DNA from 3 places in the Catonella massiliensis genome. Region 3 is predicted to be linked to each of the others. Evidence: predicted binding sites of a transcription regulator. Region 3 holds the regulator's gene; each other region holds the start of a gene.
The links. The regulator HrcA, encoded in region 3, represses chaperone genes, less so after heat shock. The targets are predictions, from matches to a motif close to TGTTAGCACTCNNNNNNNNNGAGTGCTAACA.
Positions count from the first base shown of each region.

Region 1: the regulator HrcA is predicted to act here: its motif matches at 1,793-1,823, upstream of htpG (molecular chaperone HtpG).
Region 2: the regulator HrcA is predicted to act here: its motif matches at 10,042-10,072, upstream of groES (co-chaperone GroES).

Region 1 covers NZ_JAEPRJ010000001.1:1,880,771-1,888,997, forward strand. The annotation lists gene htpG (molecular chaperone HtpG) at 1-1,670, opposite strand, end outside; gene fsa (fructose-6-phosphate aldolase) at 1,851-2,504, opposite strand; gene JJN12_RS08535 (xylulokinase) at 2,750-4,351, opposite strand; gene JJN12_RS08540 (L-ribulose-5-phosphate 4-epimerase) at 4,366-5,061, opposite strand; gene JJN12_RS14765 (L-arabinose isomerase family protein) at 5,072-6,109, opposite strand; gene JJN12_RS14770 (hypothetical protein) at 6,115-6,513, opposite strand; gene JJN12_RS08550 (GntR family transcriptional regulator) at 6,526-7,647, opposite strand.
Region 2 covers NZ_JAEPRJ010000001.1:2,015,869-2,028,643, forward strand. The annotation lists gene JJN12_RS09030 (SPL family radical SAM protein) at 1-449, shown strand, start outside; gene JJN12_RS09035 (S8 family peptidase) at 453-2,150, opposite strand; gene JJN12_RS09040 (putative polysaccharide biosynthesis protein) at 2,343-3,977, shown strand; gene JJN12_RS09045 (HAD family hydrolase) at 4,167-4,823, opposite strand; gene efp (elongation factor P) at 5,030-5,587, opposite strand; gene JJN12_RS09055 (leucine-rich repeat domain-containing protein) at 5,849-7,915, shown strand; gene groL (chaperonin GroEL) at 8,037-9,665, opposite strand; gene groES (co-chaperone GroES) at 9,717-10,001, opposite strand; gene JJN12_RS09070 (nitroreductase family protein) at 10,153-10,665, opposite strand; gene JJN12_RS09075 (hypothetical protein) at 10,753-11,928, opposite strand; gene pckA (phosphoenolpyruvate carboxykinase (ATP)) at 12,087-12,775, opposite strand, start outside.
Region 3 covers NZ_JAEPRJ010000001.1:1,333,164-1,345,938, forward strand. The annotation lists gene JJN12_RS06000 (hypothetical protein) at 1-426, opposite strand, end outside; gene dnaJ (molecular chaperone DnaJ) at 546-1,814, opposite strand; gene dnaK (molecular chaperone DnaK) at 1,998-3,866, opposite strand; gene grpE (nucleotide exchange factor GrpE) at 3,938-4,519, opposite strand; gene hrcA (heat-inducible transcriptional repressor HrcA) at 4,534-5,634, opposite strand; gene queA (tRNA preQ1(34) S-adenosylmethionine ribosyltransferase-isomerase QueA) at 5,847-6,872, opposite strand; gene JJN12_RS06030 (methylglyoxal synthase) at 6,876-7,355, opposite strand; gene JJN12_RS06035 (diacylglycerol/lipid kinase family protein) at 7,361-8,278, opposite strand; gene JJN12_RS06040 (prephenate dehydrogenase) at 8,295-9,386, opposite strand; gene JJN12_RS06045 (DUF5704 domain-containing protein) at 9,635-12,775, opposite strand, start outside.

The DNA.
Region 1 (8,227 bases), 550 kb from region 3:
GAAGAAACATTCTCATTCTTAAGGCTTTCAACCTTAACCTCAAGCTTCTCCTTATCAAGCGCCTTCTTAAATAGCTCCGAAAGGCTCTCTGTCATAGCCTTTACCTCTTCCTCAGGAAGCTCATTCTTTGCAGAAGCATTTACCTTGGAGTCGATACGCTCAAACTTAAGGTCATCATTCTTCATCTCAAGAGCATTGATAAAAGGCTGGTCTATCCTGTGTTCAAGTATAACGGCATTTAATCCATTTTCCCTGAACATGTTGATGTACTGGCTCTGCTCACGCACATCTGTCACATAGTAGATTATCTTCTTAGGCTTCTCCGGCTCAGTCTCTGCACCGTCTTCTTTCTGTTCCTCTTCAGTCTTTTCTTCCTCGACCTTTTCAGGCTCTATAGTCTTTACATAGTCATCAAAGGTTACATACTTGTCGTTTAAGTCCTTAAAGAGGATGAATTCCTTCATCTTCTCCTCAAACTTATCATCCTTTAAGCAGCCGTACTTGATGAAAGGACTGATATCATCCCAGTATTTCTCATAATTTTCCCTGTCTGTCTTGCAAAGCCCTGAAAGCTTCTCAGCCACCTTCTTGGTTATGTAGTCTGATATCTTCTTAACAAATCCATCATTCTGCAATGCACTTCTAGATACATTCAGAGGCAGGTCAGGGCAGTCAATTACACCCTTTAAGAGAAGCAGAAACTCAGGGATGACCTCCTTAATGTTATCTGCTATAAATACCTGGTTGTTGTAGAGCTTAATGGTTCCCTCTGCTGCCTCGTACTCGTTGTTTATCTTAGGGAAGTAGAGGATACCTTTGAGGTTGAAAGGATAGTCCATATTCAGGTGAATCCAGAAAAGCGGTTCTTTATAGTCTCTAAATACCTTTCTATAGAACTCCTTATAGTCCTCTTCACTTACTTCGTTAGGATGCTTAGCCCAAATCGGATGAATATCATTGATTGGCTTTGGAGCCTCTTCCTTCTTCTCTGCCTCCTTGCCATCCACCACCTCAGTCTTTTCAGCCTTAAGCGCATTTGCATTGGTGTAGTAGATTTCAACAGGCATAAAAGAACAGTACTTCTCTAAGATTTCCTTAACCCTGTATTCATTGGCAAATTCGTAACAGTCATCATTTAAGTAAAGTGTAATCTTGGTACCACGCTCCGTCCTGTCGCCATCTTCCATAGTGAAGTCTATGCCCTCGTCTGATACCCAGTGTACAGGCTTTTCTCCCTCTTTATATGAAAGAGTATCTATAGTAACTCTTCTTGCTACCATAAATGCTGAGTAGAAACCAAGTCCAAAGTGCCCTATAATCTGCTCCTCACTTGTCTTGTCCTTATACTGCTCAAGGAAGCTCTGAGCACCTGAAAATGCTATCTGGTTGATGTACTTCTTCACCTCGTCAGCAGTCATACCGATACCGTTATCAATGACAGTTATGGTCTTTGCTTCGCTGTCTGTGATTACATCCACTCTATATTTATTGTCCTCAGGAGCCTTCCACTCCCCTATTCCATCCAACTTTTTAAGCTTGGTTATAGCATCACAGGCATTTGACACCAACTCTCTTAAAAAGATATCGTGGTCGGAGTAGAGCCATTTTTTGATAATCGGAAATATATTTTCCGAAGTAATTGATAATGAACCTTTTTCAATATTTCCCATAGTATATCACCTCGTATATTTATTTGTATTTTTGATATTTAGTCGTTTAAAAGCTAAAAATCGAACAGCTATTAACTGCTCGATTAATATAATAATACTGATTTAAAGCTTTGTCAAGGTTTTGTTAGCACTCTTTTTAATTGAGTGCTAACAAAATATATTTCCTTCATTTTTCGTCAATTATTCACCAAATACAGCCTTATAGTCTGCCTGGAACTTTGCTATCCCCTGGTCTGTAAGAGGATGCTTTGTCATACCTTCAATTACCTTATATGGTATGGTTGCAATGTCCGCTCCTGCAAGAGCACAGTCTGTAACATGGATTGGATTGCGGATGGATGCTGCTATTATCTCTGTTTCATATCCATATATACTAAATACTTCTGCTATCTGGCGGATAAGGTCAATACCCGGCTGATTGATGTCATCCAGTCTTCCAACAAAAGGTGACACATAGGTTGCACCTGCATTGGCTGCAAGTATAGCCTGATTTACGCTAAATACTAAGGTTACATTGGTCTTTATCCCTTCAGTAGCAAGTACCTTAACAGCCTTAAGACCATCTACAGTCATAGGAATCTTTACAACCATGTTCTTATGAATAGCAGCTATCTCTCTGCCTTCTTTTATCATGCCTTCCGCATCGGTGGTTGTAGCCTTAACCTCTCCACTGATTGGTCCGTCTACAATGGAAGCAATCTCTTTAATTACCTCCCTAAAGTCCCTCCCTTCTTTTGCGATAAGAGAAGGATTGGTAGTAACTCCGCAAATAACCCCCATGTCATTTGCTTTCCTTATGTCCTCTACATTGGCTGTGTCCACAAAAATCTTCATAGTATACCCTCCGTTTGATATTTTTAACTTACATTTACCATGGGGTAAATGAGTTTATGCTACTGAGTAAGGCCTATCCATGACTTTATAGTATCATTATTGCATAGAATTTGTGACTTTTCAATAACCTTTGAGGCAAAATTTCATGACTTTTCAATAACTTTTACACCTGATTTTTATGATTTTTCAATATTTCAAGAGCCTGTGACAAATGCAACCACCCTGCCACAGACTCATATTTATCCTTATAACACTTCCACAGCCCTTTTCTCTACCTCTAACCCTGCCTTGTACCTCTCCATATAAGCCTCAAGTCCTGCTGCATCTCTAACATCAGGCTCTATGGTAGTTCCTTTCGCATCCTTAAATATTATCTTTTCCAGATACTCAGAAAGGCTCATGTTATCCTTATTTATGAGGTAAGACGCAAGTACAGCCATTCCCCAAGGGCCTCCCTCTCCTGCAGTATCCATAACCGTAACAGGAGCATTTACTGCTGCTGCAAGGTAGCTTTGTGCAACCAGAGGTGTCTTAAAGAGCCCACCATGCCCCATAATCTTAGTCACCTTAACCTTTTCATCCTTAAGGAGAATATCAAGCCCAATCTTAACCGCTCCAAGTGAAGCATATAGATGAGATCTCATAAAGTTTGCAAGGTTAAACTTACTCTCAGGCATTCTTGCAAACAATGGCCTGCCCTCATTCAGGTGGACTATACCCTCCCCCGAATAATAGCCATAAGAAAGAAGTCCCCCACAGTCCTTATCTCCGCTTAAGGAAGCATTATATAATTTGCCATACAGCTCACCCATATCTGCCTTTATTCCAAAAAGCTCTGCAAATTCCTTGAATATATTCACCCAGGCATTTAAGTCTGAGGTACAGTTATTAGCATGTGCCATAGCTACAGGGTACCCGTCTGGTGTAGTCACCATATCTATCTCTCTGTAAAGCTTTGATAAGCCCTTTTCAAGCACAAGCATGGCAAAAATGGATGTGCCTGCAGATACATTTCCTGTACCTACAGCTACCGAGTTGGTAGCCACCATTCCCGTTCCTGCATCTCCCTCAGGCGGACAAAGAGGTACTCCTGCCTCCAGGTTTCCGCTTTCATCAAGAAATGCTGCTCCCTCAGATGTCAAACTACCTGCATTATCTCCTGCTGAGAGCACCTTAGGAAAGAGCTCCATAAGCTTTACGTGGTAACCCTTATCCAGAACCAGCTTTTCAAAGTCTTTAATCATCTTTTCATTATAATTCCCATTTTCAATAGGAAAAATACCGGCCGCATCTCCTACACCTATAACTCTTTCTCCAGTGAGCTTAAAATGTATGTATCCAGCTAATGTTACAGCAAATTCAAGCTCTTTCACATAGTCCTTCTTATCAAGAACTGCCTGATAAATGTGGGCTATAGTCCATCTAAGAGGTATATTAAAGTTAAAAATCCTGGTCAGTTCATCCGCAGCATCCTCTGTATCGCTATTTCTCCAAGTCTTAAAAGGTGTAAGCAGCATTCCCTCTTTATCAAATGCCATAAGTCCATGCATCATGGCACTTATGCCCATTGAGCCTATTTTTTTCAGGGTAACTCCATACTTTTCTTCTACATTTTTTCTTAGAGAAGTATAGCACTTTTTAAGCCCTGCGTGGATTTCTTCTAAAGGGTAAGTCCATATCCCATCCTTAAGAGAGTTCTCCCAGTCATAGACACCAACACCCAGAACCTCTCCGCTAAAATCAACAAGTACAGCCTTTATCCTGGTTGAGCCAAACTCTATACCAAGGGATGTCCTCCCTTGTTTTATAAGCCTAGACTTCTCACTGCAAATCGCTTCATTTCCCATATTCTCTCCATTTCTTACTTCTGCCCATAGTACGCATTTGGTCCATGTTTTCTTGTAAAATGCTTCTCAAGGTAATGAGCAGGAGCATTTTCCGCCTTAGGATTTACTATCTTAGCAAAGATATCCATCTTGGCTACCTCCTCCATAACTACCGCGTTATGCACAGCGTCAAAAGGTGTCTTTCCCCAGGAAAATGGGCCGTGGCTCTTACAGATGCAGGCAGGAACATAGTCAGGATTGATATTCTTTTCATTAAAGGCCTTTACTATCACAAGACCGGTATTCTTCTCATAATCCTCATCTATCTCCTCCTTGGTAAGATGCCTTATGCAAGGTATATTCCCATAGAAATAGTCGCACTGGGTGGTACCCATGCAAGGTATGTCCTCGCCTGCCTGCGCAAAGCCTACTGCATAAGGAGAATGAGTATGCACTATTCCACCTATATTTGGAAAAGCCTTGTAGAGTTCAATGTGGGTTTTGGTGTCAGAGGAAGGGTTGAGCTCTCCTTCCACCCTGCCTCCATCGAGGCCAACTACAACCATATCCTCAGGTCTTAGTTTATCATATTCCACTCCGCTTGGTTTTATAACCACAAGTCCCTTCTCCCTGTCTATGCCAGATACATTACCCCAGGTAAAGGTAACCAGACCATATTTTGGTAAAAGCATATTGGCTTCGTAAACTCTTTGTTTAAGCTCGTTTAGCATAACGGCCTCCTTATTTCATAAAGAACTTCTGTAAATCAGCTTCTGTGGTGTCATCACCAATTGTAATAAGTTCTGTGCCTGTAAGCCTTGCAAACATAGCTATATCATCCCTTGTAAGCGCTGTAGATACCACCGAGTGATGAGCACCTCCTGCATAGCACCAGGCTGAAGTTCCGATGTTAAAATTAGGTTTGTGTCGGTACATAATCCTTGCCACAGGAAGCTTAGGCATTGGCTTAGGCTGTTTTACAAGTTCTATATCTGCACATATAATTCTAAATCTATCTCCCATATCCACCATTGTTACCTGAATTCCATCTCCAGTAACACCATCAAATACAAGTCTTGCAGGATCATCCTTCCCGCCTATTCCAAGTGGATGAACCTGTATCTCAGGCTTGGTGGCTGCAAATGCTGGTGGAACCTCAAGCATATGAGAAGCAAGCTCAAGCTCCTCTCCCTCTGTAAGGTCATAGGTGTAGTCCTCAATAAAGCCTGTAGCGCCTTCCCTACCCTCAGCCATCTTCATAAGTATAGCTGACATGGCTGATATCTTGTAGTCTCCCTCCGGACCAAAGCCAACACCCTTTGTCATAAGGTTCTGTACAGCAAGTCCCGGAAGCTGCTTAAGCCCGTGTAAATCCTGGAAGGTATCTGCAAAGGCTCCAATTTTATTCTTTTCTAAAAACTTCTCAATAGCTACCTCATACTTTGCCTGCTCACTTACAGCCTCTGTGTTTGTGGTAGCCATAGTGTATTTGTCAGCATATTCCTTCATCTTAGCATCGATTTCTTCTTTTGACACCTTAGCTGCTATATCTACTATATCACCAATTGCGTAATAATTACACTCCCAGCCGTATTTAATCTGGCTCTCTACCCTATCGCCGTCAGTAACAGCAACTTCTCTCATATTGTTACCAAAGGAAGCGACTTTAAGTTTCCTTGAAAATGCTATAGCCTTAGATACCTCTGCAAAACGTTTAATCTTAGCAATTACATTTGAATGCTTGTAAAATCCCGCTGCAACCTCGTGTGTGATTCCCATTCTTGCTAAAATGAGGCATACTCTCTATCGCCGTGTGCAGCCTGATTGAGATTCATAAAGTCCATATCTATACTGTCATAAGGAAGCTTTTCATTTGCCTGAGTATGAAGGTGGAGAAGAGGCTTTCTAAGCTCCTGCAAGCCTTTTATCCACATTTTCGCAGGTGAAAATGTATGCATCCAGGTGATTACACCTACACAGTCATCATCATTTGACACCTTGCGGAGATTATTTATACAAATCTCTGAAGTCTCAACTGTAGGAAGCAGTTCTACCTCTACTATCCCTTTTAGCTTTTCATTTAAGAATTCAGCCATTTCTTTGCTGTCATCTGCCACCTGCTTAAGGCACTCATCACCGTATAAATCCTGTGAACCTACAACAAAATATAACTTTTCCATCATTATTCCCTCCTGTTATTTTTCTATTATGTCCCTTACAGAATTACCATCGTTAAGTACGACGGGAAATCTGTGGGAGTAATTTTTATTCTGCCAATGGCTGTCTGTCAACATTTTTATCAACTTCTTTGCCGCAGTCATCCCTAGCTCAGCCTTTGGGTGCACAGCAGAGTAAATCTTAAGGCTTTCATTTTCTACAAGCCTGGCATCATCAAACGAAACCATTGATAAGTCCCTTGGTACTAATACCCCCTTATCTTTTAAGAAATCCAGATAAGAGTAGGCTATCTCATCATTGTACATTATCATAGCTGTACAATCTTTTGCTTTTCTAAATGTTTTTGCAAATATTTTGTCTCTTTGTTTCTCCGCCATATCCTTAGTTGAGTACCATCTGATATAGTCATCATCAAACTTGACCCCATAGTCCGAAAGACACCCTATAAAACCTTTATACCTCTCCTGACCCTGGATGTCGTCATACTTGAACATCCCTCCTATCCTCTTATGTCCGTTCTTTATAAGGTGTTTGGTCAGCTCATAGCCCGCCTCCGCATCCGACATCTCTATACTGCTAAAGTTCTGATTTGAGTAGTGGTTATGTATGAATATTGTTGGTATTTTCTTTTTCACTATTTCCTTATAAAGTCTTATATTAGGATTTGGAAAGCTTGACTTGGTACCTTCTATTATAAGCCCCGATACCCCTGCTTTTAAAAATCCTTCTAAGTATATAGCCTCATCATTAAGTCTGTTTTTGGTAACCGCCACATCTATGAAATAGCCTTTCTCCTCAAGAACCGACCTGATTCCCTCATACACTTGCGGGAAGAGATAATCTGAAAAGTAGCTAAGAATAAGTCCTATATGCTTCTTTTCCTTGTCACTTTCTGCATTTTTGTAAGAAACAAAGGTGCCGCTTCCTCTTACTCTTGTAATTAGTCCTTCTTGTTCAAGCTGCTTTAGCGCATTCCTTACTGTCTGTCTTGAATAGCCAAATTTCTTCGCAAGCACGTGCTCCGATGGGAACTTCTCCCCATCCTTTATCACTCCGCTAAGAATAAGGGTATGCGCCCAGTTGTAGAGTTTACGATACTTTAGGCTGTCATTTCCGGACTTATCCAAAACATTTGACATAATGAACCACCTCTTTATTTCTTTATTTTCATAATAATATTGTCTACTAAGTAAAGCAAGGGAATTTAATTTTAAAAGTATAAAAGTTGTATTTAAATAGACTTTTTAAAATAATCAAATGAGCATTATCTATATAAATGAATATATCCTATTCCAGTGATTTTTTCAACATTTTCCTCACTTTATCCACAGGTTTAAAGCCCACTATAGCCTATGTTCACTTATTATAAGTTTACATGAGGGGCAAAAGTATTTGGCACGCTATGGTACAGGATTGCCACAGCTTCGCCTATCATAATTCTCATAAAATATGCATTAGTTTACAAAATAAGCCTTAGTTTAATCCATATATTCCATCTTAAATAGTTGAGATTTTAAATACAACTTTGAAGTTGTATTTTATAAAATATGCTGATAGTTCCCACTTGTCTCTCTTAATCCAGAGCTTACTTCTTATTTTTATTACTCCTATAACAACTTGTCAAGGGCTATCCAGTCGTTTACATCATCTTTTGATATTGGTAGTTTCGGTTAGTGTATAATTATAATTGGCGATAGCAAAAAAGGAGGGACTGCCTCC
Region 2 (12,775 bases), 680 kb from region 3:
TTGATGTGCCTGCTAACTTCATCTTCGCCTGGACCTTATCCCCCGCTTTGATTGCTACTAAATACGAGCATAAAACTCCTGATTTTACAACCAGGCTTAAGGCTGTGAAAGAAGCCTCTAAGCTTGGACTAAGCCTTAGACTCTGCTTTGACCCTGTACTTAAAGTCCCTGATTACGAGGACTTATACGGTGATATGCTTGAGAGGGTATTTAGTGAGATTGCTCCTAACTGCCTAAGGGATATAAGCATAGGCGGCTTTAGGACTTCAAAGGACTTTCTCTCAAAAATGCGAAAGAGGCGTGAAAACTCTGCCATACTAAGCTATCCCTATGTGCTTGAAGACGGAGTCTATTCTTATGGTGTTGAAGATAATAAAAAGCTGACCGGTTTTCTCATAGACCGATCAGCCAGATACATTGATAAATCAAAGATTTTTACTTGGGAATAGGCATCACCTTATAACCACCGTATGGATGGTTCTATTCCCTTTTTTATCTATAGCGTAGAAGGTATATACGCCCTTTTTTAGTTTCAGTGCTTTCTCATTCTTTTTATTAAGCCTTAGCTTGGTTCCCTTCTTACTCTTGGTAAAGTATGAATCTCCTTTTTTGCCCCTAGCGTATCTGACCAGAGATACATCCTTATCCTTATCACTTATCTTGACAAGAACCTTGCCATCTTTTGTAAGAGAAAGGAAGATAACGGGAGCCTTACCCTTTGAAGTCTTCTTTAAAGCCTTCTTAAGCTCCTCTGCTTTCCTTGCTTCATCGTTCTTCTTAGCTTCCTCAGACTTCCTTAGTTCTTCAGTCTTCTTAGCTTCTTCAAGCTTTCTTGCCTCCTCAGCCTTCTTAGCCTCTTCAATCTCTCTTGCTTCTTCCGCCTTCTTCTCTTCTACCCTTTTATTCTCAGTTACAAAAGACTGGTAATTGCTCAGTGCATAGGCGTAGGCCCCGTCTGCATTTAACATGCCTCCTGTAGATACCTTTCCCTCAAGCTCAGGAAGTACCTTAACTCCACTTAGTATTGACTGTCTTACCTGACTTAGGGTAATACCCGGAAAATCAGAGTAAAGAAGCGCCGCAGTTCCCACTACATAAGGGGCAGCCATTGACGTACCTGTCATATATGCATAAGGTGAGGACATCTTCCCGGATGCATAGCCAGCATTAAAGCTTGCTGTATCTATTGTACTAAGTATCCTTGCTCCCGGTGCCGCAAGGTCTACATGGTTGTTGCTGTAATTTGAGCTAATGTGAAGATTACCATCTGCCTGAAGGTTGGCAACTGTTATTATGTTCTTATACCTGTAGGATGCAGGATATATAGGTCTCGTGTCTATGTTATAGCCTATGCCTGTATTTTCATCGCCGTTACCTGCTGCTACCACAAAGAGCATATCAGAGTCTTTTATGGCTTCCTCAAGGTATCTATCAGGCTTATCAGTACCAAAGCTGAAGTTACATATCGTAGCTCCCATGCTCTCTGCATACTTTATGGCATCAATTATACCCGAGGTAGAGCCTGACTCGTCATCGCCACCAAGCGCCTTAAGTACCATGATTTTCACCGTACTACTACCAGCTATTCCTGCTACTCCCTTAGTGTTGTTATTGGCAACTATGGTTCCTGCTATATGTGTTCCGTGTGCATCATCCTTGCCATTGTAGATGATATTGTTATCATCATAAAAATTCCAGCCGTTTACATCGTCCACATAGCCGTTACCATCATCATCTATGCCATTGCCCGGTATCTCTCCTTTATTTACCCAGAGTACATTTTGCAGGTCTTCGTGGCGGTAATCTACTCCCGTATCAATGATAGCAACTATGGTTTCACGCCTTCCACCGCTGTACTTTGCACGAGCCTCAGGAAGGCTTATGTCTATACCGCTTACAGCCTTAACGCTTGTAACAGGCTGCTTGACAAGCTTGCCTCCAATCTGCTCGTTGTATTTAAAATCTCCTCTATTCTCCATTCCCCACTGGTAAATGAAGTATTTGTCACTAAAACTCACCTTGTCGTCAAATGCCTTGTATACTACTTCTGTAGTACCCGCATAGGCAAGCCCCTTATCTAATCCTGCAAAGCTCATTGTAGAGAGCCCTATGCCTAATACTGCGGTTATTACTGCCTTTTTAAGTCTCATTTATCTCTCCTTCTTCAAATATCCATACAGATTTCTTTCATTTTACTATATCATAACCCAAAAATAAGTCATATATTTGTTTTTATCGGATATTTTTAAGTCAGAATAAAGTCAAAGTTAAAAAAAGTTGATATCCTAACAAAAAAAATGTACAATGGTAAGTGCAATCAATATTGAGAAACGAGATAGACAATGAATTCACAAAATAAAAGACAAACTGATAATTTCCTCATTCAGGGAAGCATACTGGCCGCAACCTCTATACTTGTCCGCATCATTGGCCTGGTATACAGGGTTCCGATGGCAAGGATACTTGGAAATGAAGGAATAGGTTATTACGGCTATGCCTTTGAAATATATAACTTTTGCTTCATCATTTCCTCATACGGCATGCCTATGGCTGTGTCAAAGCTGGTATCCGAAAGAACGGCTAAGAAAGAATACACCAACTCGCTTAAACTTCTTCTTGGTGCTTTGATAGTTGCCCTAACCTCAGGCGGTATTTTGTCAGCCGGAGTTTACTTTGGGGCAGGCTTTATATCTACCCATATGTTTGCCAATCCGGCTATCCAGATACCTCTGAGGGCACTGGCTCCAACAGTATTGGTTTCTGCGGTTTTAGGTGTAGTGAGAGGATTTTTCCAAGGCAAGGGGACCATGGTTCCTACTGCAATATCGCAGCTTTTTGAACAGGTGGTAAATGGCATTATAAGTGTATGGGCAGCCTTTGCATTTGCAAAAGCCCACTCTGCCTCTATGAATATAGCAGCGTATGGGGCAGCGGGAGGTGTGACCGGTACCTTTGCAGGTGCATTTGCAGGCCTTATGTTCATCTCTTTCCTGCTCTTTGTCAATATGCCTATACTTAAAAGGCAGAGAAAAAGAGACCAAGGTGAGCCGGAGGCCATGCCTTATCTAATAAAGGTAATACTTGCAACCTCAGTGCCTGTGATGCTTAGCCAGATACTTGTAAGAAGCAACGGCCTTATTTCAATGACCTTGTTTAATAACATCCTCAATCACAAGGGGGTTGCAAAGGAGACCTATACTGCGCTTTACGGCATATATGAGGGTAAATTCCTTCTTCTTTGCAACATAGTAATGGGTATCACCAGTGCCATTACAACTGCTTCCATCCCTTCTTTGGTTAGGGGTAATGTGCTTAGCACCAAAAAGGAAGTAGGCAAAAAGGTAAGAATGGCACTTAAGTTCAACCTAATCATCGCAATTCCTGCAACCATCGGTCTTGCCATACTTGGAGGTCCTATTATAAGGTTACTTTTTGGAGATACAGATCCTGTCATAGGGAAGGTCATGACAGTCGGAGCCGCAACAATTGCTCTTTATACTGTATCCATCCTATTCTGTACTATAATTCAGAGTATATACAGTATGATGATACCTGTAGTTATCAACCTAATTGCAATGCTTGTTGTCATCGTATTTACATACATCCTGCTTATGTACACGAGTCTAAATATATTTGCACTTGTTCTTGGCGGTATGCTTATGCCTGCGATAGTTATAGTTCTTTGTACGCTTGTTATAAGATTGCAGCTTAGAATAAGGATTGAGTTATTTAGAACCTTTGTCATCCCTACTGTTGCCTCAGGAATAATGGGAGTAGTTGTATACTTTATCTATAACCTGGTGCTTAAGTTTACAGGAAGGTACTACCTGGGACTCCTCTTATCCCTGCCTCTTGGCATGTTTACTTTCTTTGTATTTGAAATACTATTAAAGGGAGTAAGCAAGAAAGAACTGCATAATTTCCCTAAGGGACATTCAATCATAAGACTGGCCCAGAAGTTACACTTGATGAGATAAAAATAGCTTTGGCGGTTCTCATATTCAGCATATTCATACCGCCACTGAAAGATTTCTCGTGGAATTTTATTGGATAAGATATTTTGAGAAATTACCTGACAATAAGACACCACCCGGGACGTCCGTATAGGAACCTTGCTTTTAGGTTTTTGTACTGTACGGCTTCGGGTGGTTTTTAGGTATTTGGGATTATTTCTTTAACCCCTGTAAAAATGTGATTACGTCATTTAGAGTTTCTGCCCTCATTACAATGATTTTACTCAGCTCTTCATCAGGCTCTGAGAGGTCCGGAACCATAATCACATCCACTTCCGCACCGTGTGCAGAGCGGACTCCGTTTGGAGAGTCCTCTAGCGCGAGACAGTCCTTACGCTTCTCTTCTATCTGAGAGCAGGCATAGAGGTAGATATCAGGATCAGGCTTTCCTTTCTTTACCATGTCAGCACAGATAATCTTGTCAAAGCGTTCTAAAAGCCCTACTTCTTTTAGGTATTTTCTTGCTCTGTCCTCTGGAGTTGCGGTTACCAAAGCCCTCTTTATGCCATTTTCTTTAAGATACGCCAGTATTTCATCTACATAAGGCTTCTTCTTAATTCCATGCTTATTAAGCTCCTCTTCCATGATTTCTTTGCGTCTGTCCCTTACCTTGTCATAGTCAAAGGTTGGACCAAAAAAGTCCTGCATGATAGGCTCAGCGTATTCTTTGTTGCAGCTTCTAAGATAAAGCTGTTCCTTCTCTGTCATGTTAAAGCCCAGTTCTCTTGCTGCCTGTATCCAAGCCTTCTGATAATGCTTTTCAGTGTCTATAATAAGCCCGTCCATATCAAATAAAACCGCTTTATACATAATGTCTCCCTTTAATAATATTTACGATAGAATCCCACTTTGCAGTATTCACCTCTTATAGCATACCGCAAAAGCACACCGTCACAGTTCTGCTCCATTAGTAAATCCCTTACTTTTTGTAAAGCTAATAATTATTAAAAACCTTTATATATTTAACTCTAAAATTATAAAAAGAGCCGGCACAAAACTGTGACAGCTCGGTAATTTTATACTCTCTTAAGATATTCGCCTGTTCTTGTATCAATCTGGATCTTGTCACCCTGATTTACAAAAAGAGGTACATAGACTGTAGCTCCGGTCTCAACCACTGCAGGCTTTGTAGCACCTGTAGCTGTATCACCCTTAAAGCCCGGTTCAGTATCAGTAATCTCAAGCTCTACAAACATAGGTGGCTCAATTGAGAATACCACACCGTTGTGTGAGAGCATTGATACTGTCTCATTCTCCTTAACAAACTTAAGTGCGTCACCAACCTGCTCAGAGGTAAGCGCAAACTGCTCATAGGTTTCATTGTCCATGAAGTTGTACATATCTCCGTCAGCGTACATATACTGCATGTTCTTTCTGTCTATTCTTGCCTGAGGGAATTTCTCAGTAGGGCGGAATGTAGTCTCTTTAACACCACCATTCTTTATGTCTCTAAGTTTGGTACGAACAAAAGCTGCACCTTTTCCCGGTTTAACATGCTGAAACTCAATAATCTGGAAAACACTGTTGTCAATCTCGACTGTAAGGCCATTCCTGAAATCGCCTGCTGAAATCATTAAAAATTCCTCCTTAAAAGCTTATCATAAATTAAAGTTCCTAAATCTTAGGACACCGTCTCTTTATTCTACTACAATTTTTCGTTTATTTCAAGATGCTATTTTTGCTTAGTATTGGAGAAATCATTTAGAAATTCTTACGAATTCTTAAAAAAATATATTGCCTCTTTAATATTTATACCATTTGCTGTATAATATTAAACGAGACAAAGGTATACTTTATTTAATGTCGTTAACTATTTTCATAAGGGGAGAAGAACAATGAAAATCATCAGCATGAAATGTCCTCAGTGTCAGGGAAATCTCGATATCAAGGAAGATCAGATGGGGAAATTCACTACCTGTCCTTATTGTGGCACCAAGTTCTTACTTGAAGAGGAGAAACCTAATATCAACCAGACTTTCAATATCAAAGAGCTTCATATAGGTGACACCGGAAGGAGTTCTGATTATAACAGGAAAACAGCTCCAAGTGCCGCTGCGCCTCTAGCAGTCATTTTCTGTATAATTGGCGCAGTTTTCATCATCTTTGTTCCACAGATTCTAAGAAGTACATCAAGCTATGATGTATATAGTGATAATGGCTCGACAGCAGAGTCGGAAGAAACAGCTGCTTCGCCTTTTGTCACATATAGGACAAAGCCTGAAAGCAAGGCAGTGATAGACTTTGTCGAAGCCGCATTTAAAAAGCCTCTTTCCGATATTAAAAAGGCTGATTATGAATCCATTAAATACCTAAAGGTAGATAGAGAGGCTGTTCCGATTACTTCTGAGAAAAATGACAGCACTCCTTGGATATTTACATATGCAAAGAACACAGCTAACTACGGTGCTCCGGATAAGCCTGTTAAGCTAAAAATTGCAGGCACTAAAAACATAACAGAAGAAGATTTTCAGGTATTTACAGAGCTTGAGTCTTTGGATTTTAGCAATGAGGGCGATATAGTGCCTGCAGGTGAGAGCTATAATACTACGGACTTTAAAAACCTTAAAAAGCTTCACTATTATACAGGTACTTCTTCCGAATACTTAACACATATGCCTGCCTTAAACGTAAGCAACATCTATGGTCTCGGCACGACGAGCTTGTACGACATAGAAAAGAGTATATCCGCATTAAAGACTTATAAGAACCTTAAAATGCTTAACTTTACGAGTCTTAAAAAGGGAGATGCTATAAAGGATTTGTCCTTCCTTTCTTCATTTCCTAATGTTGAGATACTTTCTCTTGACTTTGCAGAAAAAGACACCTGGGATTTGGCGGGTATTACCTCACTTACAAAGCTTAAGTCCCTTTCAATTAACGGTTATGATACAACCTTTGAACATTTCAATGTATTTAGCGGTATACCACAGATTGAAAGCCTGGCTTTTAAGAATGTAAAAGACTTAAAGACTCTTGATTTTGTTAAAAATATGCCATACTTAAAGAGTATTAGTATAGACAGTTGCCCTGTTATTAAGCTTAATGGCTTAAAAAACTGTATATCACTTACTTCGCTTACGCTTGATAGCTGTGGAGATTTGACTGACGTAAGCGCTCTTGCTACATTAAAGAGTCTTAAGAAGCTAAGTATATCCGGTATATGGAATTATAATATAACTTTTCCTAATCTTAGCAAGCTCACCGCTCTTAGCGATGTGGATATAAGAGCCAGGGATCTAAGTATAATAGCGGGTATGTCATCAATAAAGAGGCTTGAGATAGAAGAAATAGGTAACGAATCTTACTCTTTTAAACCTGTTGCAGGTATGAATAACCTCGAAGAGCTTACTCTCTATGACTACGACTGGTTAATTAAGCCGGATATGGCACAGTATCTGGCAAAGCTTCCTAAGCTTAAAACAATAAACTTTGGATACGGAAGCATTGCCCACTATGGAGATTATACAGATGTATTCTCACTGCCTCAGGTAACAAAAATAGTTAGCTTCTCTCCGAAATCAGATGGTTCAGGCATTAACTACATTATACTCTCTGTAAAGAGCTTAAGGGATAATAAAGTCCTTAAGGAGCTTGATCTATCAGGAACTGAGATTTATAACAATGATGTAGACAAGGGAGGCACTGATAAGTTTGGTGTATATGCCAATAAGTTTCTCTCTCATTTCCCTAATCTTAAGAAGCTTAACCTGGCAAATACCTATATAGAAAATCTTGACTTTGTAGATAAGATGCCTTTACTTGAGGAACTTAACATTTCCGGAAATTATGTGACTGATGTATCTAAGCTATTAAAGCTTAAGAAACTTAAGAAACTGACCTGCGATACGGATATGATTAAGAATCTTGATTTGCTGCCTAAGAGTGTGAAGGTAAACCAGTAGTATCATTAATGATACACGGACTGCTTCGTGCTTCGCACTCTCGCAGTCCTACAACGAGAGAAAAAGCCCCCACCCTCAAGCGAGCTTGTGGTGGGGGCTTTCTCTCTCTATTCTTGTATCATTACATCATTCCCATGCCTGGGGCGCCCATTCCTGCTGGGGCTGCTGGGGCAGCTTCTTTGATGTCTGCCACAAGGCTTTCTGTGGTAAGAAGTGTGGAAGCTACGCTTGTAGCGTTCTGGAGTGCACTTCTTGTTACCTTTACAGGGTCAAGGATACCAGCCTTTACAAGGTCTACATAGTCTTCTTTAAGTGCATCAAAACCAAATCCTGCCTTGCCTTCTTTTACCTTGCTGATGATAACTGCTCCTTCAAGTCCTGCATTGGCAGCTATCTTAAATAGTGGAGCCTCAAGTGCCTTAAGAACTACCTTAGCACCTGTCTTCTCATCTCCTTCAAGTGAAGCAGCAAGCTTCTCTACATCCTTTGAAGCGTGGATATAAGCTGAACCACCACCTGCGATTATTCCTTCTTCTATAGCAGCCTTGGTAGCTGCAAGAGCATCTTCCATACGGAGTTTATTCTCTTTCATTTCAGCTTCTGTAGCCGCACCTACACGGATAACTGCAACACCGCCTGCAAGCTTAGCAAGTCTTTCCTGAAGCTTCTCTCTGTCAAAATCAGAGGTTGTTTCTTCTATCTGGCTTCTTATCTGAGCAACTCTTGACTTAATAGCCTCTGAATCGCCCTCGCCATCAACTATAATTGTATTTTCCTTCTGAACCTTTACGCTCTTAGCACGTCCAAGCTGCTCAAGTGTAGCATCCTTAAGCTCAAGTCCTACCTCGCTTGAAATTACCTGTCCGCCTGTAAGTACAGCGATATCCTGAAGCATTTCTTTTCTTCTGTCGCCATATCCAGGAGCCTTAACTGCAACTACATTGAAGGTACCACGAAGCTTGTTGATTACAAGTGTTGTAAGAGCCTCACCTTCAACATCCTCAGCGATTATAAGGAGTCTTGCTCCCTGCTGTACAATCTGCTCAAGAAGTGGAAGTATATCCTGAATGTTGCTTAGCTTCTTATCTGTGATAAGGATGTATGGATTGTCAAGAACTGCTTCCATCTTATCCATATCTGTGCACATATATGCTGATACATAACCTCTGTCAAACTGCATACCTTCTACAAGGTCAAGCTCAGTCTTCATAGTCTTGCTCTCTTCAACAGTGATAACACCGTCCTTGCTTACCTTTTCCATAGCATCTGCAACAAGTGTTCCTACTTCATCATCACCTGCTGATATAGCAGCTATTCTCTGTACGTGATCCTTTCCCTTTACTGGAGAGCTCATCTTTGAAATAGCCTTTACTGCACACTCAGTAGCCTTCTTCATACCTTTTCTAAGGATGATAGGGTTAGCTCCCGCAGCGAGGTTCTTCATACCTTCATTTATCATAGCCTGAGCAAGAACTGTAGCTGTAGTTGTACCATCACCTGCTACATCGTTGGTCTTAGTTGCAGCTTCCTTTACAAGCTGTGCTCCCATATTTTCAAACTCATCAGGAAGCTCTATCTCTTTTGCAATTGTAACACCGTCATTGGTAATAAGTGGTGCGCCATAGCTCTTGTCAAGAACTACGTTTCTTCCCTTAGGTCCCAAAGTTACGCTAACTGTATCTGCAAGCTGATTAACACCAGCTTCAAGTGCTTTTCTAGCCTCTGTACCAAATTTAATCTCTTTTGCCATTTTCTTTCTCCTTACATATATATAAAATATTCGTAATCAGATTGTTTTTACTTATTCAACAACTGCAAGAATGTCTGACTGCTTAACTATGATATACTCTTCATTCTCAAGCTTTACATTGGTTCCTGCATATTTAGAATAAATAACTTTCTGTCCCTTTTTAACCTGCATACTTACTTCTTTACCGTCTATTACTCCGCCAGGACCTACAGCAACAACTTCAGCCTGCTGTGGCTTCTCCTGAGCCTGATCAGGTAATATAATACCTGACTTTGTGGTCTCTTCTGCCGCTATCTGCTTTAATACAACTCTGTCGCCTAATGGTACTAATTTCATCTTAGTTCCTCCTTTATATTAAATCATTATGAATTCATATTATTAGCACTCTTTCTATGTGAGTGCTAAACTATAATCATATAATAACCTCTTTTATATATTTTTGCAAGTAGTTTTTTAAATTATCACAAAATTGTCACAATTAAAACATCTACCGAACCATTACTGCTTCTTCCACCGCCCTCCTTACTGTATGTCTCTCGGAAGGCTTAGCCTCAGCAGCAGGATAGCCTACAGGGAAGATGGCTATCAGCTCGTATCCCTTCATCTCAGGAAATTCCTCCTTAAGTAAAGGCGCATCAAAATGTCCTACCCAGGTAGTACCCAGTCCAAGCTCAGTTATCTCAAGCATCATATGTGTAGCTACTATGGTGGCATCTACCTCGGCAAAGTTGTGGTTATCAAACTTCCTTACCCAGGCCTCATCCTCTTTGGCACCAACCACGAAGAATACTTCTGCTCCAAACTGATATCTGTTTGCCTTTGCAAGCTTTTCCTTAGCCTCAGTGCTTTCTATAAGCCATATCTTGTAAGGCTGCGCATTGGTTGCAGTTGGAGCAAGTATGCCGGCTTCGATGATTTTATCAAGCTTCTCCTTTTCAACCTTCTTATCACTTAACTGTCTACAGGAATATCTCTCTCTTGCCAGTTTTAGAAAATCCATAGTTACCTCCTAATATAATCAGTATAATTCTTATTTTAATCAAGCCCCAAAAGTATCAAATCAATTGGGGCTTGGCTACATTAGATATTATTTTTTAACAAACTTATACTTAAGAGAATACTTATTGCCTATAGGGCTGTTGCCAGAAATTCCATATATCCTAACCCATACATTCTGACCTTTTTTAGCCTTAAATGTATAACTTTTGTCACTCATAGTAACCTTGGATACAGCTTTCTTTGACTTATTATTTACAAAAACCTCTACCTTGTAAACATGTTTTACATTGTCGCCTGTATCTATGCTTAGCTTGTATTTGCCGGTCTTTGCTGCCTTAAAGGTGAAGTAGTCTTCATCAGAGCTGTTTATAATATTGGCATACTTAGTTCCGCTAAACTTATTTGCCTTTTTGAAGCTTCCGTTATTCTCGGCTTCCCATTTACCACTCTTTACGGTATTTACCTTCAACTTGTATTCAACCTCTACCGGTGCAAAGGTACTTACGGCAAGCTTAGGATGGATTCTTATGTATATTTTCTGTCCCTTTGCCAGAGGCAGCTCAGGAAGTGTTACGTCATTTGTGATGCCTGCCTCCTTGTATACAAGGCTTTTATTTTTATCATATATCTCCAGATTCCAGCCGCCCAAGATCTTACTAGGAACAAAATCAAGTATTTCAAATGAAACCTTGGTATAGCCACTCTCTGGTATCTGATATACAAAATAATCCTCATCATCCTTATTTAAGATACTTCCTTTGACAGCGCCTCCTGTAGGTATCTCGTTGGCATCAACGTACTTATTATTATTCTCAGTTTCATAGTCACTGTCTGCATAGGTGTGGAAGTTTAAGTTATATTCCACTCCTTTGGGCATAAACATAGAAGATTTGATACCGCTTTCAACAGAAATGTACACGGTTTTCCCCTTGGCGAAGGCAAAGTTCGCGCTGGTAAACTGAGTTTTTATCCCAGACACCTGGTATAGCTCTTCCTTATTTTCATCATATACCTTGAGTGTCCAGCCGTTATTTACCTCATCCTTTTTGGCCGCATCAAAGTTCAAGGTTATGTTCTGATATCCCTTTTCGTCAATAACCGCCTTATACATATTGACCTGATCCTTGTCCTCTATGCTTCTTACCACATTGAGATTAGGCGTAATATCTTCTGAGGTGGTTTCTGCCTTTACTAAGCCGAATACTCCGAGAGAAGCCACTAAAAATGCGCCCCCAAAGGCAAGTCCCATTAGCTTTTTTTTCATAAATACCTCCAATCAAGCACGAACAATTAAACAACATATAACTATTTAATTATACCTTTTTCGTGAAAATATTCAACACTAACAGGGCAAAAAAATATCCCCTCCCTGGTCACCCCGAGGAGAGGATAAAGCTACTGTATATATTATTTAGTTTCTAATTAAAGCTTAGGACCTGCTGCAACAAGTGCCTTACCAGCCTCGTTGTTCTCATACTTGGCAAAGTTCTTGATGAATCTTCCAGCAAGATCTTTTGCCTTCTCATCCCACTCAGAAGCATTTGCATAAGTATCTCTAGGGTCAAGAATATGTGTATCAACACCTGGAAGCTCTGTAGGAACTTCAAAATCAAAGTAAGGAATCTTCTTTGTAGCAGCCTTGTTTACATCACCATTAAGGATGGCATCGATGATACCACGTGTATCCTTGATGGATATTCTCTTGCCTGTTCCGTTCCAGCCTGTATTTACGAGATAAGCCTTAGCTCCGCTCTTCTTCATCTTCTTAACGAGCTCTTCAGCATACTTTGTTGGGTGAAGCTCAAGGAAAGCCTGTCCGAAGCAAGCTGAGAAGGTAGGTGTAGGCTCTGTGATACCACGCTCTGTACCTGCAAGCTTAGCAGTAAATCCTGAAAGGAAGTAATACTGTGTCTGCTCAGGTGTAAGGATAGATACAGGAGGAAGTACTCCAAAAGCATCTGCTGAAAGGAAGATAACGTTCTCTGCAGCAGGAGCAGCTGATACAGGGCGTACAATCTTCTCAATGTGGTCGATAGGATAAGATACACGAGTATTCTCTGTTGTGCTTCCATCCTTAAAGTCAATCTTGCCACTTGCATCTACAGTTACGT
Region 3 (12,775 bases):
TTCCAGATGTGTTTTGATATAGCGTTCAAGCATTAAGTCTGCACAAACTTCAAATTCTTTACTACCTTTATGTGCAGTTATAAGTTTAATCTCATCATCTTTTTCATATAGGCAATACTCAGCCTTAGTTACTTCAACCTCGTAACAGGCTCTCTTTCGTTCAAATCCAAAATTTTCCAGCACATTTGCAACATCTTTCTTATTAGATGAAATCATAATTTGAATAGGCTTGCCAAAATAACTGCACAATCTATCTAGAATATCTGAGTTTACTTTATCAAATGATTTCACTTCATCAACCTTAAAGTATATATTCGAATTATGAAACGAGTTAAAATAATAAGGAATCTTTATTATTTCCATTCCCTCGTTTTTAACTGCAATAACTCTATTTTCTGAATTACCAGCTTCCAACAATTCATACATAAACTACCTCTTTTTGACTTATCTTTAATTCACAAACTTTATCCTAGTGGAATATTCGGCATATACAAATTTAGATAGCACCTAAAGGCACTATCTAAATTGTAATAATATATCAAATTTTATTCAAAAAAGTCCCTGCCAATGTCTTTAATATTGTCAACGAAGCTCTTCCTCTTGGAACTCTTGCCCTTCTTACCTTTTCCCTCATCTTTAGCAGCTGACGAAGTTGATTGGCTTGCATTAGGCTTTGCTTCTGCCGGATTGCCCTTTGCCCTGTATCTGGTTTCAAAGGTTTCATCAAGTTCTTCAAGGATTCTCTTTTGTTCTTTGGTAAGAGAGGCAGGAGTCTGAACTATGAAGGTAATGTAATGATCACCCCTTACGTCCTTATTTCTCAGTGTAGGCATACCCTTACCTCTAAGCCTTACTCTCGAATCTGTTTGAGTTCCAGGCTTCACTGTATATATAACATCACCATCAACTGTACTTATCCTGATATCGCCTCCAAGAGCAGCCTGTGTAAATGAAATAGGCACTGATGAATAAATATCATAACCGTCTCTCTGGAAGTTAGGGTGTGATGGAACATGTACCTCTACAAGCAAATCTCCGCGAGGTCCCCCGTTTGTACCAGGCTCTCCCTTATCTCTGATTCTGATAGCCTGTCCGTCATCAATACCTGCTGGTATGTCTACCTCTATGGTCTTTCGTCTGGTGATGTAGCCTGTACCACGGCAATCCGGGCATTTATCCTTGACTATCTTACCTGTTCCGTGACAATCAGGACAGGTCTGTACATTACGAACCATGCCAAAGAGCGACTGCTGGGTATAGGTTACCTGACCTGAACCTCCACACTTACTACAGGTTACAGGATTTGTACCTGCTTTGGCACCACTACCATGACAGGTAGCGCATTCCTCCTTCATATCAAGAGTAATCTCTTTCTTACATCCTTTTACAGCTTCATCAAATTTAATTCTAAGGCTATAGTGGATATTTGCTCCCTTTTGAGGGCTGTTGCTACTTCTTCTGCCGCCGCCTCCGCCGCCAAAGAAGTCAAATCCACCGCCGCCTCCTCCAAAGAAGCTCCCAAAGATATCTCCAAGATCTATATCACTAAAGTCAAATCCGCCTGCTCCAGGTCCGCCTCCATTACTAAATGCAGCGTGTCCGAACTGGTCGTATTGTTTCCTCTTTTCATCATCACTAAGTACTGCATAAGCCTCTGAAGCCTCTTTAAACTTAGCTTCAGCCTCCTTATCACCCGGATTGGCATCAGGATGATACTTCTTAGCAAGCACTCTGTACGCTTTCTTCAATTCATCAGCAGACGCATTCTTAGCCACACCAAGAACCTCATAATAATCTCTTTTCTGATCTGCCATATTTATCCCACTTTCATCAATTTATTTTAAACACATACAACTCACCCTATTGACCACAAACGCCTTATAACTATAACACATTTCGTTATGTATATCTATGGTAAAGTGTGATTATTTTATATCTTTATACAGGCATTGGGCTGCCGCCAAAGCTTAGTGCGACAGCCCTATTTCTATCAAATATTATACTTCTCTATAGTCTCCATCAACAACATCATCATTGCTACCTGAATTAGATGTAGTCTGACCTGTCTGTCCTCCCATATCAGGACCTGCTCCCGCAGCGCCCTGTGACTGTTCATACACCTTGGTAAAGAGGCTCTGTGCACTAGCCATAAGCTTTTCTTTAGCAACCTTAAGCTTATCAATATCTTCATCAGATACGTTGTCAGCAGGTGTAGCTTCAAGAATATCCTTAAGTGCCTTAAGGTCAGCTTCTACTGAGCTCTTATCAGCCTCTGTAATCTTGTCGCCTACATCATTAAGTGCCTTCTCTGTCTGGAATACCATAGCATCAGCATCATTTCTTGCATCAATGCCTTCCTTACGCTTCTTGTCCTGAGCCTCAAACTCGGCAGCTTCTTTAACAGCCTTATCTATATCTGCATCACTCATGTTTGAGCCTGCAGTGATTGTGATATGCTGTTCTCTGCCTGTTCCAAGGTCCTTAGCAGAAACATTTACGATACCGTTTGCATCTATATCAAAGGTAACTTCAATCTGAGGGATTCCTCTTGGAGCAGGAGCAATTCCGTCAAGTCTGAACTGTCCAAGGCTCTTGTTATCCTTAGCAAACTGTCTTTCACCCTGAACTACATTGATATCAACTGCAGACTGATTATCTGCCGCTGTAGAGAATACCTGGCTCTTTTTGGTAGGAATAGTTGTATTTCTTTCGATAAGTTTTGTAGCAACACCACCCATAGTCTCAATTGAAAGTGAAAGTGGCGTTACATCAAGGAGAAGGATGTCACCTGCACCTGAATCTCCTGCGAGCTTACCACCCTGGATAGAAGCACCGATAGCTACGCACTCATCAGGGTTAAGGTTCTTGCTTGGCTCTTTACCTGTAAGCTGTGCAACCTTTGCCTGAACTGCAGGAATACGTGTAGAACCACCAACCAGAAGTACTTTACCTATATCATTTGCAGTAAGCCCTGCATCCTTAAGTGCATTCTGAACAGGAATAGCAGTTCTCTCAATTATATCGTGGATAAGCTCCTCAAACTTAGCTCTCGTAAGGTCAAGTTCAAAGTGCTTAGGTCCTTCAGAAGTAGCTGTAATGAAAGGAAGGTTGATATTGGTTGTAGTTGAAGAAGAAAGTTCCTTCTTTGCCTTCTCAGCAGCTTCTTTAAGTCTCTGAAGAGCCATTTTATCAGTAGAAAGGTCTACACCTTCTTTGTTCTTAAAGTCTGCGATGAAGTAGTTGGTAAGTACATTATCTACGTCATCACCACCAAGCTTGGTATCGCCGTTGGTTGAAAGAACTTCAATAACACCATCACCGATATCGATGATAGATACATCGAAAGTACCGCCACCAAGGTCATAAACCATAATTTTCTGTTCTTTTTCATTATCAAGACCATAAGCAAGAGCAGCGGCTGTAGGCTCGTTGATGATACGCTTTACATCAAGACCTGCAATCTTACCTGCATCCTTAGTTGCCTGTCTTTGCGCATCATTAAAGTAAGCAGGAACAGTGATAACTGCCTCTGTTACCTTTTCTCCAAGATATGCCTCTGCATCAGCTTTAAGCTTCTGAAGAATCATAGCTGAAATCTCCTGAGGGCTGTATGACTTGCCATCAATATTTACCTTATAGTCAGTTCCCATATGTCTCTTGATAGAAGATATTGTTCTATCTGCATTGGTTACAGCCTGACGCTTTGCAGTCTCGCCCACAAGACGCTCACCATTCTTTGTAAATGCAACTACTGAAGGAGTTGTACGCATACCCTCAGCATTAGGAATAACCACAGGCTGTCCACCTTCCATAACTGAAACGCATGAATTTGTTGTACCTAAATCAATACCAATTATTTTACTCATAATAATTACCTCGCTTTAATATTTATATTTTAATGTGATACGAAACTGCTTATATTGCAATCCCGCAAATGCTAGTTAACAACTTTAACCATACTTGGTCTTACTACACTTTCTTTATACATATAGCCTTTTTGCATTTCTTCTGCTACGGTGTTTTCGCCAAGATTTTCATCTTCACCGTGCATAACTGCATTATGTATTTCAGGGTTGAACTCCTTGCCAACAGCTTCTATAGGAGTAACTCCTACATCCGCAAGGCACTGCATAAGCTGCTTATACACCTTATCTATGCCTTTAGCAAAGGCTCCTTCCCTTTCTTCTTCAGAAAGGCTGCCAAGTCCTCTTTCGAAGTTATCAATGATAGGAAGAATCTTTTCAACTATTCCCTTCGCACCTAAGTCATACATCTGCGACTTTTCCTTCTCAGTGCGCTTACGGAAATTGTCAAACTCAGCCATCTGGCGCATTAGCTTGTCATTTAACTCATCTATCTTGTTTTTATATTCTTCCTCTTTTGATGCTTCTCTTTCTTCTTTTATCTTATTTAATTCTTTTTCATCTAAAGATTTTTCAGAAACTGTTTCAGCTGAAGTTGTTTCCTCAGTATCAACATTTTCTATTTTTTCTTCAGAATGTTTCTTTTTATCTTTCACAATCTACCACCTTTCTATGTATCACTTACATAATTTACGTCATTTTTCATATCTATAAGCTTAATTGCCTTTGTAGTTTTATCCTCACTCTGATGCTTAAATATGCTATCTAACTGCCTCATAAGATTTTTAAGTGAGCCGACAACTTTAGCATAATCCATTCTTTTAGGACCGACAATGCCTATTTTGCCGTATACACCCTCTTCAATCTCATAAGTTGCAGTCACAACCGAACAATCCTTTAAGCTTTCAACATTCGTATCATTTCCTATATAGACCTGAATGCCATCGTCATTGCCATCATCCATCCTGTCTGTAAGAAGAGCACTCAGTTCTTTCTTTTCCTCGATTGTATAAAGAAGCTTTTGCATATTGTCACTATCATTAAGTTCAGGATACTTTAGAATATTCGTAGTACCACTTGTATATATTCTAAGTGAATCATCTTCAGAGAATACAGATCCTATTGCATCTATTATTCTTCCGACAAGGTTCACATATTCTCCTGCCTGTTCCTTCATCTTTGCAATAACTCCTATGTTTATGTCCTTCATATTAAGTCCAGCAAGAAATGAATTAAGCATAATATTAAGCTTAAGAAGTAAACTTTTCTCAACCGCTTCATCAAGCCTAATTATTGTGTTCTTAACAGCATTCTTTTCCAACACAATTACTATAAGGAGATTTTCTTCATCAATCTCTGAAAGCTGTATAAATTTAATATTGTTGCTTTCATATTTAGGAGCAGATACAACTGTAGTATAATTTGTATTCATTGCAAGTAAGTTGGCAACCTGTTGAAGTAAAGTCTCAAGCTTATCTGACTTTTCAATCAAATCCTTTTTAAGACTTTCTTCTTCCTTTATTTTGGTCTGCATAAGCGAATCGACATATAATCTGTAAGCATCATCCGAAGGTATTCTTCCTGCCGAAGTATGAGGCTTTACCAAATACCCCATATCTTCAAGATCAGACATCTCGTTTCTAATTGTTGCAGAGCTAAGTTTCAACTCAGAAAACTTAGATATTGTTCTGGAGCCGACAGGCTCGCCTGTCTCAAGATAGTTCTTGATGACAGCTTTAAGTATCTCAAGTTTTCTATCGTCAAGTTCCATCTCATCTCTCCTTTCTTTTAATTATTAGCACTCACTTAACTAGAGTGCTAACATCTATTAGTAAGATACCACCTTATATATAATTTGTCAATAGAAAATTGCAATAAAAATTGTGTAATATTTGTGTCCTTTAAAATAATAAAGACACTCTTCTTAGAGTGCCTCATATACATATTTTTTGATTACACCTTTATATAAGAGATTATATACTCTCAAATCAATATCATAGCATCACCAAAAGAAAAGAATCTGTATCTTTCTTTAACAGCTGTCTCATAAGCAGCAAGTACATTTTCTTTTCCTGCAAATGCAGAAACCAACATAACCAGGGTGGACTCAGGAAGGTGGAAGTTTGTTATAAGCCCATCCATAACCTTAAATCTATAGCCGGGATAGATGAAAATATCAGTTTCTCCTGTTTTTGCCGTCATACACCCCGTCTCATCTGCAACCGACTCTATGGTTCTACAGCTCGTAGTACCTACGCAGATTACTCTTCCGCCGTTTCTTTTAGTTTCATTAATAATGTCAGCTGCCTCAGCGTTTACTTCATACCATTCAGTGTGCATGTGATGATTGTTTACATCATCTACCTTAACAGGCCTGAAGGTTCCAAGTCCGACATGTAATGTTATACTTGCTATTTTTATACCCTTCTCTTCTATTTTAGACAGAAGCTCTTTGGTAAAGTGCAGACCTGCTGTAGGAGCTGCTGCTGAGCCATCATACTTAGCATAAACAGTCTGATACATTTCTTTATCTTCAAGCTTGTGTGTAATATATGGAGGGAGCGGCATTTCACCCAGGGAATCAAGTATCTCTTCAAATATGCCTTCATAATAAAATCTGACTAATCGGTTTCCTTCTTCTGCAATCTCCAAAATCTCAGCTTTAAGTCTTCCGTCTCCAAAAGTAACCCTGGCTCCGGGCCTTAACTTCTTTCCCGGCTTTACCAGGGTTTCCCACACATCATTTGCCCTTCTCTTAAGCAGCAAGACCTCAACCTTGCCGCCTGTGCCTTCCTTTTCGCCTATAAGTCTTGCAGGAATAACTCTGGTATTGTTAATAACCAGACAATCCCCCTCATTAAGATAATCTATTACATCACTAAATATCTTATGTTCTATAGCCCCTGTTTCCCTGTTAAGAACCAAAAGCCTTGATGCAGTTCTGTCCTCTAAAGGATCCTGAGCTATAAGTTCTTCAGGCAAATCATAATAAAAATCACTGGTTTTCATATACTATAAGGTCCTCGCTCTGTCAGCTATATTCTTGTTGAAATCAATTATCATATGGTCATATTCCTTATCCATCAGAGCAGAGGTAATCATAAAATCAGCGGTTGCTTTATTGGTGGCAATTGGGATATCATAAACCTGACAGATTCTTAAAAATGCTTTTACATCAGGATCATGTGGCTGTGCAGAAAGAGGATCTGAAAGGAAAACAACAAAATCAATCTTCCCCTCAACAATTTTAGCACCTATCTGCTGATCTCCGCCAAGAGGTCCGCTGTTGTAACCACGGACAGGCAGCCCAGTTGCATCTGTTATCATCCTTGCTGTAGTTCCGGTTCCCGATAGAAAGTGCTTTTCAAGAACAGCTTTGTTGTCCAAACACCACTGTATAAGCTCTTTTTTCTTCCCGTCATGCGCAATAAGTGCTATATTCTTTTGCTTTCCGATTGTGAGTGTAATAAATTCATTGTTTAAGTTTTCCATTATTCTTACCTTACCTTTACTGTTAACGCCTGTTTATGGTTTTTTATTTGAACATTTTGATGTAGTCCTCCGGCTTCGCCGTCAAGAGTCCATTGCAAGCCTTCATCTGCATCTATCTTTATGTTGCCTGAGTGAAAATGACAGATATTATCTGTTTTCATATCCATAAGGATAAATGAATTAATAATATTTTGCAAGTCAAGTGGTGACTTAGGTGTTTTTACAAATATTGCATCAAACTCTCCATCATCCAAATACACCTCAGGACCTGTAATCCCCTTAAATCCCCCAACTGACTTTGAGTTAGCCACCATACCAAATATGAAATCATCTTCAATAACATAATCATCATAGGTTATTCTTAAGTGATATGGTCTGATTTTTTGAAGGCTTTTAACTCCTTCAAGAAAATATGCTGCCTTTCCTATAACGTTCTTTACATCCTGAGAAGTCTCATAAGAAACCTCTGTAAATGCGCCAAAAGCAGCAACATAAGTAAAATAGCTATACAGCTCGCCCTGGTCTCCAACATGGAAAGAACCAATATCAACCTCTTTATACATTCCGTAGATAATAACATCTACTGCATCGGATACATCTTTTGGTATATCGAGACTTGTTGCAAAGTCATTAACTGTGCCTACAGGAATATACCCAATCACAGGGATTTTATTTCCTAGCTTTCTGGACTCCATAAGGCCTCTGGCAACCTCGTTGAATGTACCATCTCCTCCTGCACATACAAGCAAATCAAACTTATGACCCTCATTCTTAGCCATTTCATCTGCATCACCACTTCTAGCCGTTGGAAATACTGTTATTTGATAGCCCTTAAGCGACAGCTTTTCAAGGATTAAGGATATTTCCTTTCTTATATTACCTTTACCCGAATTGGGATTGTATATAAATAAAAGTTTGGGCATTATATGGCCTCCCTTTTTAATCAAAAATTTTATAATTTCTCTCTTTTATAGCCACAAGTGCAGCTTCTTTTGAATGGCTGTCATAAAATTCAATTCTAAGTACCCCGTCTGAGAACTCCCTGTTGTGCGCTATTCCAATATTTTTAATACTAATACCCTTGGCTGCAAGTATTGAAGCCATTATGGCGATTGAGCCAGGTTCATCAGGTACATATAAAAGAATTTCGTGAGAGACCGCCATATTGCTTTTTCTAAGAGGGAGAGAATCTCTGTAGTCTTTGTTACTGTCAAAAAAATGATACAGTCTTTCCTCGTCTTTATCTTCAATCAGAGTCTTTATTTCTTTAAGTTCAGTAATGTATTTATCGAGGAATTCTCCTATGCTGTCTCTATTTGTAAGGCAGATATCCTTCCACATCTTAGGAGAGGATGAAGCTATCCTAGTTATATCCCTAAATCCTCCGGCAGCAAGCATCGCAAGTAAGCCATTTTCCTCATCTGCTTTAGCTACTACTCCAACAAGTGACGAAGCAACAACGTGAGGAACATGGCTTATTGCAGCAGTTATATAATCATGCTTTTTTGCATCAATAATTATGGAAACTGCCATTGTTTCATCTACTAATTCTCTAAGTTTTGCCAGTTTAGTCTCATCAGTGTCATTAAAAGGTGTCAGTATGTAATATGCATTTTCAAACAAATGCACATTTGCGTTTGAATAGCCTGTCTTCTCTGAACCCGCCATAGGGTGTCCGCCTATGAACTGCTCTTTCATTCCAAGGTTAACAGCTTCTGTAGCTATAGCTCCCTTAACGCTGCCAACATCAGTAACTATGCAGTCTTTTTTTATTATGGTTTTAAGTTCTTTGAGATAAGATATATTGCTCATCACCGGAGCAGAAAGCACTATCAAATCACATTCTGAAAACTGTGTCAAATCAGTTACTATTTCATTCAGAACTCCGTCATCCTTAGCCAATAAAAGTTCAGTATCTTCATCTTTTTTATAATTATACGCTGTAAATATATAATCAGGATGCTTTTTTCTCCATATCTTAGCAAGTGAGCCTCCAATGAGGCCAAAGCCAATAAACCCTATTCTCTGCATATATACTCTCCAAATAAGCTAAAACCAATAGGCATAATTTCACATATAAACTCTCCAAACAAGTCAAAACTAATAAAGCTTATTTTCTGCATATTAACTCATAAAACAAGCCTATTTCTATACGTTCATTATGAAACAAGTCTGCTACAGCAATCTGTAGCAAACCTGCATCACAGGGTATCAAATACTCCTATCACCCTAAGTCAATATAAAAATGATAGCTTCAAGCCTTGGTTTTGTCAATGCTTTTAATAAACCTTTTTAACTTTGGTCCTTCTCTCCTGCCATATTTTCTTAGACAGGTCAAACACAAAGAGATCCCCGTGTAAAAATTTTATCTCATCCCCATTGATGTCTTTCTTCCTTCTTCCAAATGTTTCATATCTCCAATTGTTAAAGAACCCATCCTTTTCATTATCGGAGTTGATATAGCTTAATACCTTTTTCCCGTCTTTTAAGGTAGAAATGTCTGCTAAGACAGTAAGATAGCCGGATTTAATCCAAAAATCTTCATCAAAATATATAAATGAATGCTTTTTCATATACCCTTCGAGGTTGAATCCCTTTTTGCAGACATATATCCTTTCCGGTAAAGAATATTCTCCCCTCCATCTCTGCAGGTTCATATTACTTCCCGCCGCCAAAAGCTGCTTTGGCAGTAGTGCCTTATCATACCTGTACAAGCCAATATCTCTATCTCCTACTTTAGTAAAATGAATGTTACTATTGTCTCTTTTACCTCCAACCTTTATTAAGCCCAGCTTCTTATTATCTTTACCAGACACCTCTTCATAATAAATATCAACAGGTATCCTGCTTCCTGCCTTTGTGTCAATAACATAAAAGTCAAAATCCATCCTTATGCCGTATGCTTCACCAATATAATTCCCTATGGTTGTCATCTCAAAGGAAACCGCATATCCCTTCTTGAAGGCTCCCTCATTGGTAAACTTAGGATTATCACCTTTGATAAGAGGTAAATTGTATAGTCTAACACCCTTACCAAAGACAAATTGCTTATTCCTTCCTTCCCACATTGATGTATTTTTAACATCTAATAAGGTAAAATCTATGAGTCTGCCGCTTACTTCCACATTGATTTTATTTTCAGCTATATAATTCTTATACGAAAGATTGGCATATTCTTCAGCATCTGAATTCGATATATGATTTAGAGCATAGGCTCTTACTACAACAATGTATTTCCCCTCATTAACTGTCATAGGAAGATGAAAAACCGTATTGCCGCTCACTGTTATTGGCTCATTTGCAAAATAGGTTTTACCATCCACTTCAACTTCAAAAGGAAAAACGACTTCCTTTTTCAGTGTATATTTTGAATAATCCCTTTCACCATACCCCTTTATATCCAAGTGGTTTCCGACTGTTTTGATGTCAATACCAAAGTCCTTTTCAAGCACAAGCTGGTATAAAGACTTGTCGGGCTTTATCAGCTGGCACCACTTTCTGGCGTCTTCGATACTGTAATCGCAGACCACAGGAGTATGCACCTTAACCGGATTTACATCATCAATATCAAATACCAGACTTGTTTCTCCTTCAGGATTTACGCTGTCGCTAAGCGTGTAAAATACTTGCCCACTACTTTCGTAAATACCATTTTGTACCTGTGTATCTATCGTCTTTCCATCTTCATACAGTACTTTATCACTTATATTCTTACCCTTTGTTGCCGGTTTCACGGGCTTTGGCGCAGATTTTCTTACTTCCTTATCATCCATAATAAGCTCATCATCTATGACAAGACGGTCATTTTTAACCATCAGGTCACCTATATGAGATTCAACAGCAGATGAAGGATTATAAGGCGGTATAGTACGCCCTTTTGCCGATTTATCTCCCAGATGAACTGATGTTAGGCTTTCAAGTGGTGGCTTTACATGCTCATCAAATGATAAGCCTGTAATATACTCTACTTTTGGTGTAACTGGCTCTTTTGGCATCATCATACTTCCTGTATCAGGTATAGCGGCATTAACCAAAACCGCGCCATCAAGCGTATACACCAAAAGACTGTCAATATACCAATATGAATACTTCCTTTGAACTGTGGTTAGATAATCCACTCTCTTAACTTTAGAATGGCGTTTACGCTTTTTACCCTTGCCTGTTGTCCAGTGCAGATGCCAATTAATATAACTTCTTACATCTATCAGTTTTTCTCCTGTTTTTCTCTTAAAGCGGTATTTAAGAAGATAATTCTCAGTAACAACGTTTTTAAAATAATATTCACTGACCGGTATTCCTTTCTCAATGTCAAATGGAGAATTACCCATGGTACCCGAGCCAATCACCCCCTTTGGCTCAGGTGTACCAATTTCTCCGGATATCTCCTCTTCTTTTTCATATACGGTTGGAGGTGGTCCTTCATATACACCCACTACAACAGACTTTTCATTGCCTAGCACAACCTTCTGCTGGGAAGCCTCATTTCCTATCTTGATGTTTTCAGGCACATTAGGTGTACTTGCTTCCCTGTACTCACTGGAAATAAGCTTATACTTTACCTTTTTCTTATTTCTCGTTACTACTATCTCTTTAGGAAGCCTTATAGTGACCTCATCACCAAAATACTTCTTTTCCTCACTTTGAGTTAATTCCTTATCTTTTTCATCCCTATGATAGGCATAATGAGGATTGCTCAGGTCCTTTGAACTAATATTTAACATCTTTGAACCTGAAGCATTATTCTTATCTGTAAGCTCCTCATCCCAAAGCGGCTTACCTTTCTTGTCTACATACTTAACAAGTACATTAGAATAGATCTCATAATTAATCGCATAATTATAATACTTGTCACTCAACCACTGCTTTTTAGTCTCTTCACTCCATCCCTCTGCCCCCTGGATTTTATCAATATCTGTCAAATCATTTTTTCTGATTTTTTTTACTTCATCTCTCTCACTATCATATTCATATTTGTGCCCATCTACATATATATACTTACCATTTGGCTTTTCAAAGTCCGCCTTGTTCTTCTTCCTAAAAGCATCAATAACTTTTTTTCTTGTATAAGCATCATTTACCAGCTCATAGGTCTCAAAAACTGTATCGATATATAGCTTCTTATCCCCGTTCCTGTACTTTTTTATAAGTTCGGAATAAAAAGTCTTATTAGACATGATTTGATCCTTAATATACTTTCCTGAGATTGAATTCTTTACTTTACTTAAACCCAAGGAAGACTTCTGCTTTTCTGTTTTTACAGTTTCATTGTTGGTATACAAGGTAATAATAGGCGATTTCTTCCTTAAAGGATAACCAACATCTTTTTTATCCGAGGGTTCCAATGAAATAAAGTAGCCTTTTGGCTGCCATCTTGTACCGGTTCTTGCTGATATAGCTGAAGAATACCAGATTATATCGCC